2 regions of the Lysinibacillus sp. GW823-FHT06C08 genome follow, and region 1 is predicted to be linked to the other one. Evidence: predicted binding sites of a transcription regulator. Region 1 holds the regulator's gene; the other holds the start of a gene.
What was found. The regulator LexA, encoded in region 1, represses DNA repair genes until DNA is damaged. The targets are predictions, from matches to a motif close to CGAACATATGTTCG.

Region 1 (5,438 bases):
GTGGAGCATTCATTGTTGGGATATTAACGACTGCAGCTAGTGCCATTTTGTATGAAATCATCCATCTTACACCAGCACTTGGTATTACGGTTCTTTATATTGGCTATGGTATTGCCATAAGTTACTTAAAGAAAAATGAGGCATTAACTGTTTTTGTTGCTTTTACCTCGTTATTACTACCTTATTTATTAGAATATATGGACTTTAGTGCCGTCATTATTTTACTATTTGTTATCGTTTTATTTGCCATGCTGCAATTGGTTGTCCAACAGCACAAGCAAAAGCTTGCTCTTTATATTTCAACCTTTTTCTCAGTGCTAGCAATAGGTGTTGTAGCATTTATGAATCATGACAAGCAAGTTGTCTTTGCTTTTGGTTTACTTGCTATACTAGCAATCTTTTATGTAAGCTGGTGTCGATTATATAATGCACAATCTAAATGGAAACCTCTTCATATTGGTCTCCAATTTTCGTTAGGGTCATTTAGTTTATTGCTGATGAACCTGATCATACGTTCACTCGAATATGGAGAAGCGGTGCTACTTATTTTCATTGGTTTATTAATAGCATTAGCGTTTTATAGTCATCGTCAAAAATGGCAGGAAGTATTTGATAGTGCTATAACACTCGCGTTTATTGCCGTATGCAATACGCTACTTATTATGAATATCCCTGATAAAGTGGATGATTTACTATATCCATTGATCGCTTTTGCAGGTGTAATGATGAGCTTACGATTACGTGCCAGTATGATGAAGGTAGTCACATCATTTTTCCTTGTGATTACATTATTGCTAAACTTCATTTTCCATGAACCGACACCATTTATTAGCTTTGAGCATTTAAGTCTGTTCATGCCAATTATTTATCTAGTAGTCATTTACTTGTATGCTAGACGCCCAAAAGAAACGTTATCACCTTTTGAGAAAGTCATGAAGGATTTATATGCCATAGATATTTTAGCAGTAATAGCCACAGGCTACTTCTTAGCATATATGAGCAAACTAGATTCAGCCTATTTCGCGGCAACAAATGGTATTCAGTATTTGATGTGTATTGCACTAGCTGCTTTGTTTGCAGGATCTCTGCTCGTGTCAGAGAAATTCAAAGGGCGTGCTTTAACACCTGTCCTTGGAGCATTCTTTATAGTATTATCTTTGATGATCAGCACAAAGCCTTCTATGATGGATAGCTTAAATATGATGACCAGATTAGTTTATATAGCAGTAATTATGGCGATTATTATAGACGTTCTAGTAAAGGGCCGTATTTATCGGCTGTATGAAGAGCGAATGGGGAAATATGTAGACACTATTGTTAGCTCAGGTGTCGTACTCACAATGATCTCAATATGGGGGCTTGTTCATCAATTTACGTATAGTCATCTACTTGATTGGAAGCTAAGTATAGCTCTTACAACGATTACATTATTCCTCACAGCGAGCATTTCGCTATGGCTTAGTTCCACACAACATTTAAAAACGCTTCATACTACAGGTTTTGTTATTTTAGTCATTGCGTTTATCAAGCTTATTTTCTTTGACTTATCAGCCCTTGATTTATTAATTAGAGCTGTTCTATTTATAACAATTGGTGGCATTGGCATGCTCTTGTCAGGTAGGTTGCTGAGGAAATAAATTGAAGAGATTCCAATAATTTTTGGAATCTCTTTTATATTGTGCTAAACTGATACTACTCTTACTCTACTCCCTCTTTCTTCGTACCGTATGACTTCAAACCTTTTATGAAATATTCTTCAAATACATCACTCATTTTCAATGTCCATTGTTTTGAATAACATTCGATACGGGGATTGCTGAGCAAGACTACAATAATTATATGAATAGGCGCATCATACTTATTGTATGGGCGCCTATTGGTTTAGGAGGACATAAATTTGGAAATGGCTTATACAATTATCATTTTTTTAGTTGGTCTAGTCTTTGGCTCTTTTTATAATGTAGTTGGCTTACGTGTGCCGCGGAAGGAGTCTCTTGTATATCCTTCCTCCCATTGTACGAGCTGTCAGAGACAATTGACGGCTCTTGATTTAGTGCCAGTATTGTCTTATCTGTTTTTAAGAGGAACATGTAGAGGCTGTGGCTTTAAAATTTCTTGGCTATATCCAGTGATAGAATTGTTAACTGGGGGATTATTCGCCTTTGCTTATTTGGAGCTAAACTGGAGTTTAGAATTTTTAGTAGCTTTATCGTTCATCTCATTGTTAGTCATTATAGTTGTTTCAGATTTTATCTATCTGTTAATTCCAGATAAGATTCTTTTATTCTTTTTGCCTTTTTTGGTCATAGGACGTGTACTGTCACCCTTAACACCTTGGTGGGACAGCCTAGTGGGTGCACTCGTTGGTTTTGGCATATTATACAGTATTGCGGTCTTATCGAAAGGTGGAATGGGAGGGGGCGATATTAAATTCTTCTTTTTAATTGGTCTCGTTCTCGGTACTATTCATACGTTGTTGACTTTATTTATTGCCGCTATCATAGGTATGATAATCGGAATAGTTGTCTTATTAAAGCATAAACAAGGAAGACAAACACATATTCCCTTTGGTCCATCTATTGCATTAGCCGCTACTATTGTTTATTTCTACGGAGATTCGTTCATCAATTGGTATTTAGGTTATTGGTAAGTGTTTAATCTTCAATGTTGTGGAGGGGAATCAAGTGAAGCCGATTATTGGAATTACAGCTTTTGTAGAAGATGATTTATCAGCTCATTTAAATGCTGCTTACAGCAAAAGTATTATTAAGGCGGGTGGTATCCCCCTTATTATTCCGTTAGGTGTGGAGGAAGATGCTGCTCAAATTTTAGCCCTTACGGATGGCTTAATGCTATCGGGAGGCTATGATGTACATCCTTTTCTATTTGGAGCGGAGCCTTCACCAAAGCTAGGTAAAATTCATCCAGCTAGAGATGCCGTGGAATTAGCATTAATTGAGGCTGCATTTGTACGTAAAATGCCTATTTTTGGCATTTGTCGGGGTATCCAAATATTAAATGTTGCATTAGGTGGGACGTTATATCAGGACATTGATAGTGACCATTATAGTACGAAGCTAATCAAACATATGCAACAAGCTGGTAGGTCAGTAGCAACGCATTATGTACAAATTATTGCGGAGAATTTATTAGCGACTATTCTGGAACAAGAGAAAATTGCCGTCAATTCTTTTCATCATCAGTCAGTGAATGTACTAGCGGAGAATTTAAAAGTTGCAGCGAAATCATGTGATGGCATTATTGAAGCAGTGGTGCATGAAGAATTACCATTCTGTTTGGCTGTCCAATGGCACCCAGAGGAATTAGCTGTAGCGGGAGATCAGCATGCACAAAAGTTATTTGCAGCATTTGTTGAAGCGAGCTTGAAATTTAAAAAAGAAGCATAGAGAGGTCATTGTAAAAAGAATCCAATAGTTAATGGATTCTTTTTTTTGCGTAAAAAAGAGGATATATGCTCAGTGAAGGAACACAATCCTCAAACCCTCATTTAATTAATGTACACGGCGGTAAAGACCAACAACTTGTCCCAAAATTGATACTTGATCGACGATAATCGGTTCCATTGATGAATTTTCAGGCTGTAAACGGAAATGGTTTTTTTCCTTAAAGAAGCGTTTTACAGTAGCTTCATCCTCAGCTGTCATGGCTACAACAATGTCTCCGTTAATGGCCGTTGACTTTTGCTTTACGATCACTAAGTCACCATCTAAAATTCCTGCTTCAATCATCGATTCACCCATAATTTCTAACATGAATAACTGATCCTCACTCGTGCCATATGTATCTGGCAGTGGGAAATACTCTTCAATATTTTCGATAGCTGTAATAGGAGAACCTGCTGTAACCTTCCCTACAAGTGGTACATGGATGACATGTTGCTTTTGGATGGATTCCTCAGGCTCAAGAATTTCAATAGCACGTGGCTTAGTTGGATCTCGACGAATAAAACCCTTTTGTTCTAATCGAGCCAAATGACCATGAACAGTTGAACTTGAAGCAAGTCCAACAGCTTCCCCGATTTCACGGACTGATGGCGGATACCCTTTAGCTCGTACCTCGTCTTTAATGAACGCTAAAATGTCCTCTTGTCTTTTCGATACTTTTTTCATGATTGCTCACCTCTTTTTTCTAATATCAATCTTCTTATTTGATAGTATAACAGAATGCGAACACGTATGCAAACATAGGTTCGAAAAGTGTTTGACAAAAACGTTTGTTCGCTTTATTATGAGAACATACATTCCGAACAAACATTCTAGAAATGAGGTTTTAATGATGACATGGCTAAAGAAAAATACACATATCACTATATTATTAGGTGCTTGTTTACTCTTCGCAAGTTACCTTTACATCACTGATCCGGGGGATGTTAATTACGCTGAAATTCAAATCGAACATGGGGATAGCTTGTGGTCGTTAGCAGAACAATACCGTGGTAAAATGAGTAAAGAAGATTGGATTAAGCTTGTCAAATCAGAAAATGAGTTAGCAGACATTAAAATCGTGGCAGGTAAATCTCTAGTCATTCCAGTTTTGAGTGATCAAGCCAGTCCCATCAAAACTATTGAAATTGCGAGAAACGAACAATGAAAAATAATCAAATGACGGCTGTTATCTATTGCCGAGTAAGTACTGAAAAAGAAACGCAAAGCTCCTCATTAGAGCGCCAACAAGAAGAATTAGTGCACTATGCTAAAGAACAAGGCTATGAAGTAAAGGGTGTTTTTAAAGATAAGCATAGCGGTTATGATGTTGAACGCGAAGGCTTACTTGAAATGCTTGATTTTATAAAAGAGAAGGAAATAAAAGCTCTTTTTGTACAAGATGAAACTCGTTTAGGTCGTGGAAATGCAAGAATGGCAGTATTGCATTTATTACAAAAATCAGCAACAGATGTTTATTCGATGCGTGATGCAGGACCAGTCCAATTAAACGAAATGGATACGATGCTACTAGAGATTTTAGCAATTGTAGAGGAATATCAACGTAGAATACATAATGCAAAAATCCGCAGAGGTATGCGACGTGCTGTTGAAAATGGCTATCGCCCTGAAAATAACCTATCCAATCGTGGCAATCCACATGGTCAGGAACGTAAAGAACTCCCTGTTGATGAAATTGTGAAGCTACGGAATCGTGGTTTTACCTTTGAGGAAATTTCCATTACGCTTAGAGGACTAGGCTTTGAGGTAAGTAAGGCAACCGTACATCGCCGATTCCAAGAGCATCAAGAAAGATTAGCAGGCAAATAATATAGCCCGCTAATTTTTTTTAATATAAGCTTTCAATAATAACATTTTTGGGTAGCTGAAAAGGGTTATCTTTATTAATTCGATCATAAAACATAATGCCGTTTAAATGATCGATTTCATGTTGTACAACGATAGATTCATAGCCTTTTAAAGACATAATAAATT
Region 2 (5,438 bases), on a different contig from region 1:
TTAATCTAATCCAAGTTTTTTACAAATTTATCGTATGTGAAGTTAATGATAAATTTGTGATTAAGCCATTCATTTTGAGTGGCTTTTTTTATTTTTGTCTTTTTTCTCGTAGACGCTATAAAGAACGAGTACAAAAATATTTTCGAACAATTTAGTCAATCGAATAACTAAATTGGGCAAGAAGGAAAACATGAAACCCAATCCATTTAACCTAAAAACTTTTATACCTTAAGATATTCAGATGCTTGTAGGAGAAGGTAATCCTAATCCAGAGCCCGCTTGAACCTACATCGGAGCCAGCACCAGGAGGAAACGGTCAAGGGGCTATGTTGACACTTGAATCGGTTCAATCATTTTTAAACACAAAAACCAACAGAAAAGGATGATGGCACAATGAATTCACTAACGATACAACTAAAGCAAACAAGCAGTAGATAAAAAAATTATTGATAAGTCACACCTAGATAAATTTGACACTGGCACATTAACAGGTGGAGATTTTGAAGGTTTGAAGATCAGCATTGTACAGCATAGCGCTTAACATTACGGGCCCGTTACCTTAATTGGTAATGGGCTTTAATTATTAAAAAATATTTAATTCTAGAAAGTCATCAGTTTCCATAAAACCAAACTTCTTATACACTGGTCTACCCATTTTTGAAGCCCCAAGCCAGATTTGTGAAATACCTGAAATCTTAGCTTCATCAACTAATTTAGTTAACAGCTTTGTTGCGATTCCTTGCCCACGATAATTTTCATTAGTATACATATTTGTGATATAAGCCTTTTTTCCAGTCTTATTGGTGTAACAAGGTGGAAATTCATAAAAAATTACTGCACCACAAGCTATAATTTCTTCATTATCTTCCACTAGCCATTGAATTAAAGTACCATCACTTAGTTTATTTTTAAAGAAAACAAATAGTTCTCTATCAATATCTAAATTAGGTTCTATCCCCTCATCAACTAATTGCTTTTTTCTTAACTCGACCAATTTATCAATATCATCGACATTTGCTTTACGATATTTCAACTTCTCACAACTCCTTTATAAAATTATAACTGACCAGCTCTATAGCATAATTAATTCTAATCATTTTCGTTCTTATTAAACTAAACTGCATTAAGTTATTTACTAACCTGCACCGTTACTTTAATAAAACAACTCCCTAGTAAAGAAAACTCATAGTAAAAATACAAAAGCAAAAAGAATAAGACTTATTTATCTCACCTCCTACCCAAATTATACCATTGTCTATAGCGGAAAATAACACCTTCTTTCACTAACCTGCTCCGTCAGTTGAAGAAGAATCCGTTCCTCAACTCTTGAGGTTTGATTCTGTGCTTTTTTTACTTCTATAAATTAACACTCGTAAAAATACGAACGTTTGTTATGTAATTACACAAACGAATGTTCTTATCGAGGGGATGGAGTTGTATGTCGAATCCTGAGCAACGGCGACTATTTCATGAATTTTTAATTCTAGAAATGGCAGTTCAATCATTGCAACGTGATTTCTCAGTAATAGAAAATTTAAAAATGAGTAAAGGTTATTTACCAATCCTCGATAAGTTATTAAAAGACATAGGCCAAGATTATTACGTTTCAAAAAGGTTGTTGGCAAAAGAGAAAATAAGATTATTCAAAGTAGAAAAGATTGACGAGTATTTTAGTGATGTGTATGTAGCTACAGCAGAATTCCTCCTTCCAAATGCAATACAATAAAATTGTATCAATACTGGGTAGGTGTTGTTAGTATAGAATTCAACTGGTGCCCAAATAAATATAAAAGTAGATAAATAGAGAGAAAGATTTAGTGAGCCTGTAGGATAGGGTTCTATAGAAATGTATCAAAACTAGAAAATCTATAAACAGCTTTCTAAGCCGTTGGCAGGGTAATAAATATATAAAGAAATTAAAATATTTAGTCATTCAGGAAAACTAAGTGACTATTATTATCGTTTTCTAGTTATCTGTCCATTTATTTTTCTGTACCCCAAGTACCCCAGTAAAAAATCTTCTGTACCCCATTTGTACCCCACATAAGAATACAATTAACGGCATATAAATAAAGGTAGTTCAAAAATAAAATTTTCAGAACGTTGATTTAATGATAGTTCACTAACTTAAAATACTAGTAAATAAAACTAAATCTTAAGAAATTCTTCAGGTTCTACTAAGAAAATATTTAAGTTTATAGTATATACTTATAAAAAAAGGAAATTCACGAAACCATTTGAAGTTTTAAAACGTATTGGTAGTTGTAGAAAGAATATTGGAGTAGGTGAAGAAGTGGCACATACGATTTACATAGTATTAACTAAAACAGGGACATTATTATCGAAAGCGATAGGTATGTATACTGGTAAAGAGATGAATCATGCGTCAATCGCATTTGATGAGAGGCTATACGAAATGTTTAGCTTTGGACGTAGGCAATTAAACAATCCTTTAAGTGGTGGCTTTTTGCGAGAGGATGCGGAAAGAGGGCTATTTGAGTCAGCGGATTGTGTCATTTATCGTTGTAGAATTTCTCATTATCAATATTTAGAAATGGCTAAAATCGTGCGTTATATGTATTGGAATCGAGATCGTTATAAATACAACTTTATCGGGCTTTTTGGCGTGATGATGCAAAAGGAGGTAAGAAGAGAACGCGCTTATTTTTGTTCCCAGTTTGTAGCGACGCTATTAAAGGTGGGAGGTTTAAAGATTTATCAAAATCCAGCATTAATGACGCCTCACTGCCTAGGACAATTACCATATTTAGAGCAAGTATTTGTAGGGAAGCTGGCAGATTATTTACATGTTGTGCGTGAGCCAGCTATGATGTATGGCTAACCTATTCCGATTGATAGAACGTATAAATTTAAATGGCAGAATAGAAGGCTATTCAGGCAATCTTTTTGGAATCCAGAAGATGGCCTGATTTTTTTGCGTTAGTAATATTTTCCTCATGTAGAATGAAAATAAACCTAGTTGCACGATAAGTGAAAATGAGTCCTAATGCTGTTAATGAGCTACCATAAAATTGGTATCATAATGAATAGGTTAGTAGAGTCGATAGCGACAATTGCAAGGAGGAAACGTAAATGAGTGAAGAGGTTATGGCGGTAGGCTGGGATGCGATTGATGAAGCTGTATCACAGGTACATGGGGAGCAGGAGCCAAAGCATTACGGCACCATGATTCCTTATTCATTAGGTGGACAAGACCCTTTGGATGGTATAAGTGCCTATAAAAGTGAAACTCCAGTTCCCCATTGGCATTTTGTCACATATGGGTTCTCGGAACTATATGAAAAAGAGCTTGAAAATAAAGACTATAGTGGTTATGGATTTGAATTGACGTTTCGCTTAGTGCGCTCCGAAGAGGAGGATGAACCACCAGCGTGGGCGTTGAATCTATTACAAAATATGGGTAGATATGTTTTTAATAGTGGGAATGTTTTTAGAGCGGGTGATTATTTAGATGCAAATGGTCCGATCTGTCTGGATGCTGATACGCAATTAACAGCGCTAGCCTTTACGCATGATCCTGAGCTTGCTGAAATGGATACGCCGAATGGCAAGGTGGAGTTTATCCAAATGGTCGGCATTACAGAGGATGAACTAGAAGCAATGCAGACATGGAAAACTCTTGGTGTACTACAGGCTGGTATTAACCAAATTCCAAGCTATATAACGGACTTAACACGCCCCTCACTATTACAAAGCCCTGAGATTGTAGAGGCGGTAGAGCGAGGAATGATGGAAGATGGTTCAAGTACAGGCTTTTTATTTGTCGATCAGCTGGCTTGGCAGGTAGGGAAAAAGGGCTGGTTTAACAAACAATCCCATGTTATTCAATTAGGGGCGAAGCAGGCCGATGTCATCGGCAAATTATTACGTGGGCGAATAGTAAAGGAAAGAAATCTTAGCTTAGTCGGTCAAGATTTAACTATAGTATTTAAACCAGATCATCAAGTGGGTTATCAGGAAAATGAACAGGAAATTACCATTACATTGAACAAAGAGGCAGCTGAGGAGTTAAGTCAAAATTTAGTGCCGCAAGAAAAGCGGTTTGCCCTATCTTCATTAGAAGGTATAAGTTTCCAAATTATGAAAACACATATAAAGAATCAAGAAGGAGCGGTTGTGAAAACAATCGGATAAGGTAATCTCTCGCTAAATATTTTTTGGCGAGAGATTTTTCTCTAAGAAAGGATGGAGCAGATGCAGCAGTCTATACAATATTTTTTAGCGGATGTGTGGGATCAACTTACCAAAGTCTATCAGCAAGAAAGTAAACGTCTTGATGGTATTCAACATCAAAGCCGACTACAAGCAGGTATCTTTAACTATTTAAAAATCACATGGAAAAAAGGCAAAAGTCAATACGGGACTATTTGTATAGATGTCTATGAACCATTTAGCTGGAGTGATAGTGCTTATAAGGTGGATGCAGGGACATACATACAGGAAATTATAGAACAAAACTATGTGGAGGATCTTTTTTCGGCTTTATGTACGAAGATGGAGCAAATGTTTCAGGCACAGTCATATGGTCCTCGATTTTTTGATTATCATTTTCAGGTGTTGCTTGAATTTGAGTATGGTGAGACGATGTGGGCATTTCAAAAGGAGCTGCTTAATGTTCAGAAGCTAGCGTTCATGAAACAGGAATTAGCGTCTTTTATGGAAACGAAAGTTATGGCAGAGCTTCCTGTGCTTCCAAGCGACAATGATGAGTTTTTCTTAGCACAGCATTTAGTCAATCCACATTTTTTCCAACAAACAGCAGAGGAGATCGAACCGATTATTCGTCAGCTACAGGAAAAACATCTGGCGAATAAAGAGCGTTTAAATCAGTGGAGCTATTATTTTACAAATGCTTTTAAACATTGGGCAGAAGACCACTTTTTAAAGAGCTATTTTGAGCAAACAGATGATTACACCAATGAGTGGTTACTTAAAAACGAAGACATAGAACCTTCTATGGAGCAGGAAAAGTTAGATTTCTTTCTCTATGTGGCGGTCAAAATCGGTTATAAAGAACCAGCTACTCGTTTACAATACCTTACTCTAGCTAAAGAGCTTGGCTCACAGCAGGCAACAGAGTATTTACGAAATGGGAGTGGTCGTTTTGAAAGTAAGTGCAAAAGTGCTTTTATTGAGGGGAGAGCAAATGATATTTTGCAAACGATTGATATACAAATAAAAAAGGAAGAGGAAGCGGCTTATCGTGAAGCGCTTCATTATATCATTCATCTTTTACAGGAAGGCTTTCCGAAGGGCTATAAAATGACTTTAAAGACGAAAGTGAAAAATTTCCTTCCGCTTAAAAAGCTAGCCAAATCGAAGCTTCATCAGTTTTTTGCTAATTGCCTAGCTTATCCTAGCCTTTTTCCTTTATTAGCAGACTATGCTCAGGTGGCAATGAAGGAATATGCATGGTA

Region 2: a site for LexA is predicted at 1,405-1,418, ahead of AC1Q6O_RS14210 (YhjD family protein). Genes of this name have one in related genera too.

The regions. Positions count from the first base shown of each region.
Region 1 is NZ_JBXAHN010000001.1:945,965-951,402, forward strand. It holds gene AC1Q6O_RS04365 (DUF2339 domain-containing protein) at 1-1,637, shown strand, start outside; gene AC1Q6O_RS04370 (prepilin peptidase) at 1,898-2,650, shown strand; gene AC1Q6O_RS04375 (gamma-glutamyl-gamma-aminobutyrate hydrolase family protein) at 2,685-3,407, shown strand; gene lexA (transcriptional repressor LexA) at 3,513-4,130, opposite strand; gene yneA (cell division suppressor protein YneA) at 4,249-4,611, shown strand; gene AC1Q6O_RS04390 (YneB family resolvase-like protein) at 4,608-5,273, shown strand; gene def (peptide deformylase) at 5,293-5,438, opposite strand, start outside.
Region 2 is NZ_JBXAHN010000005.1:243,171-248,608, forward strand. It holds gene AC1Q6O_RS14205 (GNAT family N-acetyltransferase) at 584-1,033, opposite strand; gene AC1Q6O_RS14210 (YhjD family protein) at 1,439-1,726, shown strand; gene AC1Q6O_RS14215 (hypothetical protein) at 2,294-2,842, shown strand; gene AC1Q6O_RS14220 (suppressor of fused domain protein) at 3,094-4,155, shown strand; gene AC1Q6O_RS14225 (DUF6138 family protein) at 4,207-5,438, shown strand, end outside.